One region of the Paraburkholderia sp. RL17-383-BIF-A genome, then DNA from elsewhere that is predicted to be linked to it. Evidence: riboswitches for the same ligand, from Rfam matches in the RefSeq annotation. Region 1 holds a riboswitch; the other holds the start of a gene.

Region 1 (6,412 bases):
GATGGATCACGTGTTCCGCGGCGCCGCGTTCGGCTAGATCGCCGAACACCGTCGCGCAGCGTGCGCCGTTCGCGCTGCAATCGGCGGCGACTTGCGCGAGTCGTTGGCGCGCTTCGTGATCGGCGCCGCGTGCGTGCAGCATCAGGGCCGAGCGCGGCGCGGCGATGCGTCGGGCCAGTGCGGCGCCAATGCCGGAGCCGGCGCCGGTGATCAGCGCGACACGCTCGAATCCGGCGCTGCCCGCGTCGTTCAGGTCGGCGATGGCGCTTATGTCGCTCATGCGGCGATCGCTTCGTCCGAGCGCTCGACGTCGAGCGTCTCGTCGTGGAACGCAGCGAGCGACTCGCGATGCGCGACACTGACAATCGCCGCCTTCGGCAGCCGTTCCGTGAACAGGCGATACAGGCGCGCCTCGTTGTCCGCGTCGAGCGCGCTGGTCGCTTCGTCGAGGAACAGATAGTCCGGCTTGTGCAGCAACACGCGCGCGGCGGCGAGGCGCTGTTGCTCGCCCGGCGAGAGAATGCGGGTCCAGTGCCCCGATTCCTGCAGACGGTCCGCGTATTCCGACAGATGGCAGACGACGAGCGCTTCGCGGCATTCGTCGTCGGTGTAGGTGTCCACGGAGGATGGGTAGGCGAGCGCCGCCTTGAGGGTGCCGATCGGCATGTAGCTGACCTGCGGGATGAACATGATGCGCGCGTTGACCGGTGCGTCGATCGAGCCGTCGCCGAACGGCCACAGGCCGGCGAGGGCGCGCATCAGCGTGCTCTTGCCCGAACCCGACGGGCCGCGCACCAGCCAGCGCGAGCCCGGCCGGATCGCCACATCGCGAATGCGCGACAGCGGGTTGCCGTTAGGCAGGGCGAGTTTGAGGCCCTCGGTGGAGAGCTGGTCTTCGTCGACGAAATGCAGATTGATGCCGCCGTGCGCGGTTGCCGGCGAGACCGATTCCTTCAGCCGCGGTGCGTGCACGACGCGCTTGAATTCACGCAACCGGTTCACGGTGGCGCGCCATTCGACCAAGGTGCCGTAACTGTTGATGAACCACGAGAACGAGTCGCTGACGGTGCCGAATGCGCTGGAAATCTGCATCAGCACACCGAACGTGAAGGCGCCGGCGAAGTAGCGGGGCGCGGCGACCACCAGCGGAAAGATGATCGCGATCTGGCCGTAGAAGCTCAGCACGAACGTGAGGCGCTTGGTGTACTTCATCACCTGCCACCAGTTGTCGCGGATGCGGCCGAACAGCGAGTGTGCGTTCTTCTTCTCGGTTTCCATACCGTTGTAGAAGGCGATCTGCTCGGCGTTTTCACGCAGACGGATCAGGCCGAAACGGAAATCCGCCTCGACTTTCTGCGCCTGGTAGTTGATCGGCACGAGCGGATGGCCGACCTTCTGGATGATCAGCGAACCGACCACGGCGTAGAGTGCCGCCGCCCACACCATATAGCCGGGGATCTCGATCGGCATGCCGCCGAGCGAAATGGTCAGCGCGCCGGCAAGCGACCACAGGATCGTGATGAACGACACCAGCGTGACGACCGTGGAGAGCAGGTCGAGCGTGAGTGAAAGGGTGCTGGTGGCGAACGATTGCAGGTCGTCGCTGATCCGCTGGTCGGGGTTGTCGGCGAGGCGGTCGCGCTCGATCCGGTAGAACGCGCTGTCATTCAACCACTCGTTCAGGTAGCGCGTGGTCAGCCACTGGCGCCAGCGAAAGCCGAGCATCTGGCGCAGGTAACGGCCGTACACCGCGAGGATGATGAAGCCGAACGCGAGCCCCGAGAACACCATCAGCAGGTGCGGGAAGTCATGCACGTTCTTGGTTTGCAGCGCGTTGTAGAAGTCGGCGCTCCAGCGATTCAGGCGCACGTTGATCCACACCACGAGCAGATTCATCACGATGATCGCGATGAGCAGGCCCCATGCCGTTTTTCGTTCTTCGGAAACCCAGTAGGGTTTGATCAGGCTCCAGGCGGAGACTTTTTCGTCGGGCGGCAGCGCGGGGCTGGCAGTGGTATTCGGTGTCATGAGCATCCTGAAGTAGTGCTGGCCCATTAGGGGCTGACCCATGTGGGGCTGACCCATCGGGGCAGGTCCGTCTGCGGGCTGCCCTGCGGCGGGTTTGCGGTACAGGCCCGGGCGTCGTGCTCGACGAACGCACGCGCGGGTGAGCGTCCGATTCTGGCGCGAAGCCCTTAAGCGAAAATTAAGTTGCGCCGCGAGGCCTCGCCCCGATACCGCGCGAACGCGGCGTGGCCGTCTGGTGCGCCGGCCGCGCCGCGTTCGTGCGGCATCTGTGCTGGCATTGTGCCAGAGCACCGCCCCAGGCCGTATTGATTAAGCGAAAGATGGTGCCGGATCAAACCGCGTGCGGCGCGGCGGGGCGCTGGTTTGCGGGGGGCGCGTCTTTTATGGTCTAATGGACTTCGACGAAACAGGGGTGCTTCGCGCCACAGGCGGCATGGTTTTCATGCTGCGGCGGCGAGGCTGAGAGAGACCCTTTGCACCCGATCCGGGTAATACCGGCGCGGGAAGTTTCCGGAAGCAGCCAGTCTTCCATTCCCCGCCGGGCGGCGTTAGTCATTGGAACGCGCATTGCCCGGCCGGCCTCACCCGCCGGTTTCGTCCTGGGTACGTGCGTTTTGTTGGCCGTACGGAAAGGACTCGATGACCGCCTATTCTTCAGATATGTGTTTTGCTCTTCGGCACGCCGCTGGTGCGCCGTGCCGCTTTGCCTTTGCTTGCCATCCTGAATGGGAGTGCGCACGATGACGCGTTCTGCGCAACCCGATTTCGCCGTTCTCGGCGGTGGCCTGTGCGGGCGGCTGGTCGCGTGGCGTCTCGCCGGTGAGGGGCATCGCGTGGCGCTGTATGAGCGAGGCGATGCCGCCGGTTCGCAAGCCGCCGCGTGGGTCGCCGCGGCCATGCTTGCGCCGCTCGCGGAAGCCGCGAGTGCCGAGCTGCTCATCACGCGCCTTGGCGCGAGTTCGCTCGATACATGGCCGCAAGTGCTTGCCGAGTTGCCCGAGCCGGTGTTCTTTCAGCGCAATGGCACGCTGGTCGTCTGGCATCACGCCGACCGCACCGAAGCACCGCTGTTCGAGCGCCGCGTGCGCTCCAATGCGCCGGCTGAATTGCTGGACGGCGGTTTCGTCACGCTGTCGGGCGCGCAACTCGGCGCCGCCGAGCCCGCGTTGGCGGGCCGTTTCAATCAGGGCTGGCTGTTGCCACATGAAGGCCAGCTGGATAACCGTCAGGTGCTGAGCGCGCTGGCCGCGGGCCTCGCGCAACGTGGCGTCGAAACGCACTGGAATACGGCGGTCGACGATCACGCGCTGCCGCCCGCCCGCGTCACGATCGACTGCCGCGGCCTCGGCGCGAAGCCCGTGCTGCCCACGCTGCGGGGCATTCGCGGCGAAGTCGCGCGCGTGCATGCGCCCGGTATCAAGCTGACGCGGCCGGTGCGGCTGCTGCATCCGCGCTATCCGCTCTATATCGCGCCGAAGCAGGACGATCTCTACGTGATCGGCGCCACCGAAGTGGAAGGCGAGGACATGTCGCCGGTCAGCGTGCGCTCGGCGCTCGAACTGCTGAGCGCGGCGTTTTCCGTGCATCCCGGCTTCGGCGAGGCACGCATCCTCGAACTGAATTCGCAGTGCCGCCCAACTTTGCCGGACCACCGTCCGGCCTTGCTGTGGGATGGCGCGCAGACGCTGCGCGTGAACGGCCTGTACCGGCACGGCTACATGATCGTGCCCGAAGTCGCCGACGAAGCCGTGCGCTTCGCCGCGGCGCTGCTCGACGGCCGCATCGGCGACGCCGATGCTTTCGCCGACTGGCAGCGCGATGCGCGCTGGAGCGAGCTCTTTCAACTGGACGCCGCGCGGGAGCCGGCATGAGCGTTGCGCAAGTGGTCCACACCCAAACGAGCGCCGCATACCATGCCGCTTTCGCCATCGATTGAACCGTATTCGAACACCATGGACATTCATATCAATCAGAAGCCGTTGTCGCTACCCGAAGGCGCGACTGTCGCCGACGCGCTCGCCGCGTACGGCGCACGTCCGCCGTTCGCGGTCGCGCTGAACGGCGATTTCGTGGCGCGCACCCAGCATGCGGCGCGCGCGCTGCAGGCGGGCGACAAGCTCGATGTCGTGCAACCCGTGGCCGGCGGCTGAGCGCCTCGCCGGGATGCCCGATTGCAGGAAACCAAGGATTATGCAAATGACCTCCTCCCAAACTGCCGACGCGCTCACGCTCTACGGCCAGACCTTCGCGAGCCGTGTGCTGCTCGGCACCTCGCGCTATCCGTCGCTGCAATCGCTGTCCGATTCCATCGACGCGGCGCTCCCCGGCATGGTGACCGTCGCGCTGCGCCGGCAAATGAACGAAGGCGGCGCGGAAGCGGGCTTCTTCGACCTCCTCAAGCGCCACGGCGTACCGCTGCTGCCGAACACGGCCGGTTGCCTGACCGTCGGCGAGGCGGTGACGACCGCGCATATGGCGCGCGAAATCTTCGAAACCGAGTGGATCAAGCTCGAACTGATCGGCGACGACTACACGTTGCAGCCCGACCCGGTCGGCCTGATCGAAGCGGCCGCGCAACTGGTCAAGGACGGCTTCAAGGTGCTGCCGTACTGCACGGAAGATCTCGTGATCGGCCGCCGTCTGCTGGACGCCGGTTGTGAAGCGCTGATGCCGTGGGGCGCGCCGATCGGCACCGGCAAGGGCGTGATCAATCCGTACGGCCTGCGCGTGTTGCGCGAGCGGCTGCCGGACGTGCCGCTGATCGTCGACGCCGGACTCGGCGTGCCGTCGCATGCGGCGCAGGTCATGGAATGGGGCTTCGACGGCGTGCTGCTGAACACCGCCGTCTCACAGGCCACGCACCCCGACGCAATGGCGCGCGCCTTCGCGCTCGGCGTCGAAGCGGGCCGCCAGGCTTTTCTGGCGGGGCCGATGGCCGCGCGCGAAAGCGCGCACGCGAGCACGCCGGTGGTCGGCATGCCGTTCTGGCATCAAGACGGGAGCGCCGCATGACGCAGAGTTTGACATTGAAGGATCGCGACCTCTTCTGGCCGCCCGCCGACGAACTCACCGAAGCCGCCGAGCGCATCCGCGCCCGGCTGGGCGACTGGCCGCCGACGCATGCGCAGTGGCGCATCTGTCTGACCGCGCCGGAGGAACTGAACGGCGGCGACCTGATTTTGATTGCCGACGCGCAGCAGCACGGCGAACAGATGGCGCGCTGGCTGGTGCACGGCGCCGGCGTGATCGAAGCCGCCGAGGAAAAGGCCACGCTGCATCTGGGCGGTGAAAAATACCGCCTGGAAGGCCATCTGGCGGAAGACTGGATTCCCGCGCTGGCGGCTTTCCTCGACTGCGGTTTCGATCCGCATGACGCGCTGGTCCTGGCGCTGGCCTGGCGCGACGGCGACGAAACTCGTGCCGACGACGCTTTTCCCGCCGATATCAACCACTTCCCGCGTCTTGCCGGCTTGCCCGAGGCGCCGCCGCAGGCTTTTGCACGCTGTCCCGAGCGGCTCGGCCTGTATCCGGTGCTGCCGACCGCTGAATGGGTCGAACGGGTGGTGGGCTTTGGCGTGAAGACAGTGCAACTGCGCCGCAAATCCGCCGAACCCGCCGACGAACTGAAGCGCGAAATTGCTCGCTGCGTGGCCGTTGGCCGCCAGTACGACGCTCAGGTCTTCATCAACGACCACTGGCAGGCCGCGCTCGAAGCCGGCGCGTACGGCGTCCACCTCGGTCAGGAAGACGTGCATACGGCTGACCTCGCCGCGCTCGCGGCGGGAGGCGTGCGTCTCGGCCTGTCGACCCACGGTTTCTACGAAATTCTGAAAGCGCTGCATTTCCGGCCGAGCTACATTGCACTGGGCGCGGTGTTTCCGACCACCACCAAGGTCATGCCGACCGAGCCGCAGGGCCTGCGGCGTTTGGCCCGCTACGTGCGACTGCTCGACGGCGTCGTGCCGCTGGTGGCGATCGGCGGCATCGACCTGCAGGTGCTGCCCGACGTGCTGGCGACAGGCGTCGGCTGCGCGGCCGTGGTGCGCGCGGTAACGGAAGCGGCCGATCCGGCGGCGGCCGTTTCTGCACTGCAACAAGCGTTTACGCAATAATCGTGAGAATTGGTTAAGGGTCGGGGCAGCGTCACGGCAACTTTTGCACGGTGGCCCTATAATTCGCCTTCCGTGTAAAAGGACTGTCAGTTTCGTGTCTTCTTCCCCCGAGACCTTACTCGAGTTGCGCGACGTCGACTTCGGTTACGGCGACCGGCTCGTCCTGTCGAACCTGAATCTGCGCTTCAAGCGCGGCCAGGTGGTCGCGGTCATGGGCGGTTCGGGCTGCGGCAAGACCACGGTGCTGCGCCTGATCGGCGGCCTCGTGCGCG
Region 2 (6,412 bases), on a different contig from region 1:
CCGCCGCGCCCAGCCGAGCAGGAGCAGCACGACGATGATCGGTAAGGCCGCGACCAGAAACGATGGCAATAGCGAATTGCCGACAGGGGTGAGTAGTTGATGGAACATCGCGTCTCCTTCGTTGTTGTTCGAACTCGACGCGGCACTTATTTTTATCGGACGCGTCGCTCTGGCAGGACGGATGGGCGTCGGCGGCACGTGCGGGCCGGGCCGGATCGCTTATTTAAACAGGTACTTTGTGAGGCTCTCCGAAGCATAGAACCCAGTCGGGCGGCGTCAAGAAGAAACTGCGGGCGAAGCGGGCAAGGACTGGGAACCCGCGTTGCGCTTGCGTGAGGCAGCACGCGCGAAGCGCGGCGGGGCGGCGTGCTGCAGGGTCTGCCGTGCAGTTCACGGCAAGACCATCAATGAGTCGAAACGCGCCGGCACGCGTCAGTGCCCGTGGCCATGGCCGTGCCCGCCGCCTCCACCGTGGCCACCCCAGTAGCCACCAAAACCGAAGCCGATCGAAACCGAGGGACCATACCAGCCTGGATAGCCGTAATAAGCCGGATAGACCGGCGGCGGATAGTAGACCGGATAGGCCGGCGCGGGCGCCACATACACGGGCGGGGCGGCAACCGCGTAAGTGGGAGGCGGGCTCTGCTGACCACCCTGAGCCTGTTGCTGCTGCGCTGGGTATGAAGCGTCCTGGCCCATCGGCACGGCCTGCTGCGTACCCGCCGCGGGCACGGCGCCGTAATACGGGTAATAGCCGGCCGGATAATAACCGTATGGGTAGTAGCAACCGGACAGGGTGAGGGCGCAGACCATGCCGCCAAGCGCCATGCCGGCGTGTGAGAGTCGAGGAAAGGAGGAACGGGAAAAGCGCAGCGGCAACCGCTGGCCGATCGCACACACCGAATTGATGAGGCGGGACTTCATGACGCGCTCCTGGTTGAATCGAACGCCGCCATTGGGGGCGTCACGGTACCAGCTTACGCTGCTGCGACGCCGACCGGATTGCAAAACGGTAACGGCTTATTTCACCTCATTGCAGCGCCATTCGCGACCTGCATGAACCCGAGCATAAAACGCATGTCGCGCGCGTTGCGCTCATGAGCGACGTGTCCAGCTCGCCGAGGGTCGAGCTTCGCTCGCCCCTCGTGCGTGTCATGTGATGGATCGCGCTACGACCTGCCGTCCGCTTACTTCCCGACCTGATTGCCGATAATGCCACCCGCCGCTGCGCCACCGATCGTAGACAGCGCATTGCCGCCGATCGCCGCGCCCGCGGCGCCGCCCAAGCCCGCGCCGATAGCCGTATCGCGGCCTTGCCGGCTCATGCCTTCACACGCGGAAAGACTCACCACGACTGCCACGATGGCCGCGAGCGTGCCGATTTGACGAATCGATTTCATGATGCTGACTCCGGTAGTTGTAGTTGGAACGTCACCTTCCTTGCATTTGATGTTATCGCCGCAGCCCGTATCCAGATGTTTGCGCTTGTCAACGAACTGTCGGTTTCGTAATCAAATGTTTCCCTCCGGATAGCACGTGGCGTGCCCGGAAGCCGCAAACGCAAAAGCCCGCCAGTGGCGGGCTTCGGTGCTGCAATGCAGAGATTGGCGGATCGAGTGGCGGCTTGGACTGCACCGCGAAAACACGCGACCCGCGTGCGAACCTTACTGCCGCTGATAAATCTCAGCGCCTTTTTTCATGAACTCGATCGACTTCACTTCCATGCCTTTCTTCAACGCTTCGTCGTCGGTGACGCCCTGTTGCGCGGCGAACTCGCGGACGTCCTGCGTGATTTTCATCGAGCAGAAGTGCGGGCCGCACATCGAGCAGAAATGCGCGACCTTGGCCGAATCTTTCGGCAGCGTTTCGTCGTGGAATTCGCGCGCCTTGTCCGGATCGAGGCCGAGGTTGAACTGGTCCTCCCAACGGAATTCGAAGCGCGCCTTGGAGAGCGCGTTGTCACGCACCTGCGCGCCCGGGTGGCCCTTCGCCAGATCGGCGGCATGCGCGGCGAGCTTGTAGGTGATGATGCCGGTCTTGACGTCGTCCTTGTTCGGCAAGCCGAGGTGTTCCTTCGGCGTCACGTAGCAGAGCATGGCCGTGCCGAACCAGCCGATCATCGCAGCGCCAATGCCCGAGGTGATGTGGTCGTAACCCGGCGCGATGTCCGTGGTCAGCGGTCCGAGCGTGTAGAACGGCGCTTCGTCGCACCATTCCAGTTGCAGGTCCATGTTCTCCTTGATGAGTTGCATCGGCACATGGCCGGGGCCTTCGATCATGGTCTGCACGTCGTGCTTCCACGCGATCTGCGTGAGTTCGCCGAGCGTCTTCAATTCGCCGAGCTGCGCTTCGTCGTTGGCATCGTAGATCGAGCCGGGACGCAGGCCGTCGCCGAGCGAGAAGGCCACGTCATACGCCTTCATGATTTCGCAGATGTCTTCGAAATGCTCGTACAGGAAGCTTTCCTTGTGGTGAGCGAGACACCACTTGGCCATGATCGAGCCGCCGCGCGAGACGATGCCGGTCATGCGCTTGGCCGTGAGCGGCACGTATTGCAGACGCACGCCCGCGTGAATCGTGAAGTAGTCGACGCCCTGCTCAGCCTGCTCGATGAGCGTGTCGCGGAAGATTTCCCACGTCAGGTCTTCGGCCTTGCCGTTGACCTTTTCCAGCGCCTGGTAGATCGGCACCGTGCCGATCGGCACCGGCGAATTGCGGATGATCCACTCGCGCGTTTCGTGAATGTGCTTGCCGGTGGACAGATCCATCACCGTGTCGCCGCCCCAGCGGATCGCCCACGTCATCTTGTCGACTTCCTCGCCGATCGAGGACGTCACCGCCGAGTTGCCGATGTTGGCATTCACCTTCACGAGGAAGTTGCGGCCGATGATCATCGGCTCGCTTTCCGGGTGATTGATGTTGTTCGGGATGATCGCGCGGCCGCGCGCCACTTCTTCGCGCACGAATTCCGGCGTGATTTCGGTGAGGCCGTTCGGACCGAACGCGCTCGCACCGAATGCCTGACCCGGATGCTGGCGGCCCATCATCGCGGCGAGCTTTTCGCCGTTCGGGCCACTCGTCTTGAGGCTTTCCAGATACTCGGCGCGGCGCTGGTTCTCACGAATCGCGATGTACTCCATTTCCGGCGTGATGATGCCTTTTTTCGCGTAGTGCATTTGCGAGACGTTCTTGCCGGCGATCGCGCGGCGCGGCGTGCGGTGCAGGCCCTGGAAGCGCAACTCGGCGGTCGCCGTGTCGGCGGCGCGCTCGCGGCTGAAGTCGCTCGACAGGCCCGTCAGCGCTTCGGTGTCGCCGCGCTCTTCGATCCACGCCTGACGCAGTGCCGGCAGACCGGCGCGGATATCGATTTTGGCTTCCGGGTCCGAGTACGGGCCCGACGTGTCGTAGACATAGACCGGCGGATTCTTTTCGCCGCCGAAACTGTCGGGCGTGTCGGCCTGCGAGATTTCGCGCATCGGCACGCGGATATCGGCACGCGAGCCGGTCACGTAGACCTTGCGGGAATTTGGCAGCGGCGCGACGGCGGCTTCATCGACGTGAGCGTCGGCGGAAAGGAACTTCGGGTTGGCGTTCATGCAGTATCTCCTGAGCAAAGCTATGTGGGGCGGCTAAGCAGGAGACGAGACGGAAGTTGTCGGAAATCGCGAGAGATGAGGCCATGGAGCTGGAGTGCGAATTCCGCACGCTTCCCTGCGCTGGCATTATCCAGATCAGGTTCAAAGGGTATTTCTCACCCGCGCTGCACGGACCTCCAACCTCCGTGCAGCGCAGGACCCCCGCGTTAGCAGCGCACACGATACACCGGCCGCCCGCTGCTTGGCAACCCGTCTTCGAACATCGGATGGCGGATATCGCAGCGGCAAGCCACGCGGCATTGCCGTATTCAGGGGGCTGTCATGAAGCGGCGCAACACGCGTTGCTACGCCGTTGCGCTGTGCTTACAGCGTGAAATTGTCGGCGGCTTCGGGTTGAAAGAGGATCTTTTCGAGCTTCAGCACTTTCTCCGTGCCGCTCGGCGGCGTGAAGCGGATGCGCTCGCCGCGTTTGGCGCCGAGCAAGGCGAGGCCGGCGGGGGAGAACACGTTCAGGCGGCCATGCGCGAAGTCCGCGTTCGGCGGATAGACCACGGTCCAGGTCATGTGCTCGCCGCTGGTTTCGTCGACCAGCGTGGCTTGCGAATTCATCGTGACGATATTGGCCGGAATCTCGTGCGAGTCGACGATCACGGCGCGCTCCAGGACGTCGTCGAGCATGTCTTGCAAACGCGCGTCGGCGCCGGGCGCGGCTGCGTGCTTCTCGAGACGGGTGACGTCGAGTTCGGTGAGGTAACAGGTTTTCGTCTTTTTCACGATGGGTACTCCAATTCGATCTGCATGTAGGGGAACAGCGTGCGGATGAGATCGGCCCGGAGCCCGACAACGCGGCTCAGGCAATGGAGCGAGCAGCGTTAAATCGGGCGCCGGGCGGCGTGGAGCGGGAGCGTTCGGGACGGCCCGCCGGCGCGACGCGGCATGAATTCCGCGCGCGCGCAGCCGGTTGCGCGGCGAGGGCGCAAGCGGAAGTGGGCACGGGAAGTCGGAAAGCGCATCGAGGTGGCCGGTGGGTAGCGAAAGAGGGGGAAGCGGGCGCCACGATACAGTTGCACGCGGTGCGATCGAAAGCTGAATGTTAGCACGGGGCTAATCTCTATCGACTGTAGCACAAGGCCGGGGCGTGTCTCTCGACTCGCCGCCAAGGACTGTCGTTCACCATGCGCTATCGGCCGACAGCCGTTGGCAAAGCGCGCGGGCCGTATTCAAGCCAGTCCGTCGCCTGTCCGAAAGTTACGGAGGCCGAATCATCGCCGACCTTGCTTGAGCGTCCACTCAACCAGGCGGCGTGAGGCTCGACCACTCAGTGATCCGCAGCAACGCACGGCGGCTCATGCCGAAACACAGATCGCTATGCCTTGTGCATTCAACGCGTTCTGTGGCGTCGACGTGGCAAATACGGGGGGGAACGTCCGCGGCGTTTTTGTTGCAAGTACGCCAAAAAGTTACGATTCTTTCAAGCGACGCGGTGGGCGCTTACTGCATAATGCCGTGCGCGCCCACTATTTGGCGCGTGTTCGCCGTGGCCCGATTTCTTCGGCCGCCGCGGCGTTGTGGCTCATTGGCCATCTATCGTCCTTCCGCTCCACCAACATGTCCGCCAGCCTCGCCCGTCAGACCGTATCGCCGATGCGGTGTCCGCCATCCCGCCTCAGGGTCTCCAGCGGGGGCGCCGCACCTCGAGCGGCATGGGCGGGTTGAACGCATGTCGCTGCAACTCCCAAGCCGTTTTCCGCGTGGTTTTTCGCTCCGTTTGCCGCAGTCCCGCAATGGCCAGCTCGCGCTCGCGCTCGCCGTCGTCTATGTCGTGTGGGGCTCGACCTATCTTGCCGTGCACGTCGCGCTGGGTTCGTTTCCTCCATTGCTTCTCTCGGGGCTGCGCAATCTGTTCGCCGGTGTAGGCCTCTTTATTTTTGCGGCGCGCCGCAATCCGGTCTGGCCGAGCGCCGCCGAAATCCGTAATGCCGGGCTGGTGGGCACCATGCTGGTCGGTTTGTCGAGCGGCATGCTCGCCTACGGGATGCGCACCGTCGGCACCGGCACCGCGGCGGTGATGGTCGCCACCGTGCCGCTGTTCGCGACGGTGATCGCGGCCGTGGCGGGGCGCAAGATTGGCCGGGGCGAGTGGTTCGCTGTCGGCCTCGGTCTGGTCGGCATCGCGATTCTCAGCCATGGCGATAGTGCGCCGGGCTCTGCGGGCGGCAGCCTGGCGATTCTGTGCGGTGCGCTTTTCTGGGCGGGCGGCGCGCATCTGGCCGGGCGTCTGAAACTGCCCTCGGACCTGTTTCTCTCGACGTCGCTGCAAATCGGTCTGGGCGGCGCGATGTCCACGCTGGTCGCGTGGGTCTCCGGCGAGCGGATGCTCGAGGTGCATGTTATGCCGGTGCTGGCGTTCATCTACCTGATGCTGATCGGCACGATGGCCGCCTACGTCGCATATGGTTTTCTGATCCGGCATACCAGCCCGATCATCGCCAGCAGTTGCATGTACGTGAACCCGGTGGTGGCCGTGGCGCTGGGTGCGCTGCTGCTCGGCGAGCCGGTCACCCGCTCCACGGTGATCGCGACGGTCGTGATTCTGGCGAGCGTGGGACTGTCGTTCTGGTTCGACTACCGGAAGAAGGGGCTCGCCTGAGCCTGGAGCGGGCTTGCGTTGGGGTTGCCCCTTGTGAGTCTCATTGTGCCGGGGCGGCGGCCCGCTATTAGAGCGCCGCGGCCACTTCCGCGCCTTCGCGAATCGCGCGTTTCGCGTCCAGTTCAGTGGCGACTTTCGCCCCGCCGATCACGTGATAACGCGGGCC

What was found. Region 1 has a riboswitch for thiamine pyrophosphate ahead of P0D71_RS19530 (FAD-dependent oxidoreductase). Riboswitches for the same ligand answer to the same signal wherever they lie in the genome.
Region 2: linked by a shared signal. The riboswitch ahead of thiC (phosphomethylpyrimidine synthase ThiC) and the one ahead of P0D71_RS19530 (FAD-dependent oxidoreductase) in region 1 are both predicted to bind thiamine pyrophosphate.

The regions. Positions count from the first base shown of each region.
Region 1 is NZ_JARESR010000016.1:79,733-86,144, forward strand. It holds gene P0D71_RS19520 (SDR family NAD(P)-dependent oxidoreductase) at 1-280, opposite strand, end outside; gene P0D71_RS19525 (ABC transporter ATP-binding protein/permease) at 277-2,028, opposite strand; TPP riboswitch at 2,427-2,551, shown strand; gene P0D71_RS19530 (FAD-dependent oxidoreductase) at 2,769-3,899, shown strand; gene thiS (sulfur carrier protein ThiS) at 3,981-4,178, shown strand; gene P0D71_RS19540 (thiazole synthase) at 4,225-5,040, shown strand; gene thiE (thiamine phosphate synthase) at 5,037-6,140, shown strand; gene P0D71_RS19550 (ABC transporter ATP-binding protein) at 6,235-6,412, shown strand, end outside.
Region 2 is NZ_JARESR010000002.1:87,859-94,270, forward strand. It holds gene P0D71_RS02630 (L-lactate permease) at 1-108, opposite strand, end outside; gene P0D71_RS02635 (hypothetical protein) at 433-924, opposite strand; gene P0D71_RS02640 (YMGG-like glycine zipper-containing protein) at 1,188-1,400, opposite strand; gene thiC (phosphomethylpyrimidine synthase ThiC) at 1,665-3,596, opposite strand; TPP riboswitch at 3,691-3,809, opposite strand; gene P0D71_RS02650 (GreA/GreB family elongation factor) at 3,960-4,370, opposite strand; gene P0D71_RS02655 (EamA family transporter) at 5,317-6,246, shown strand; gene P0D71_RS02660 (oxidoreductase) at 6,314-6,412, opposite strand, start outside.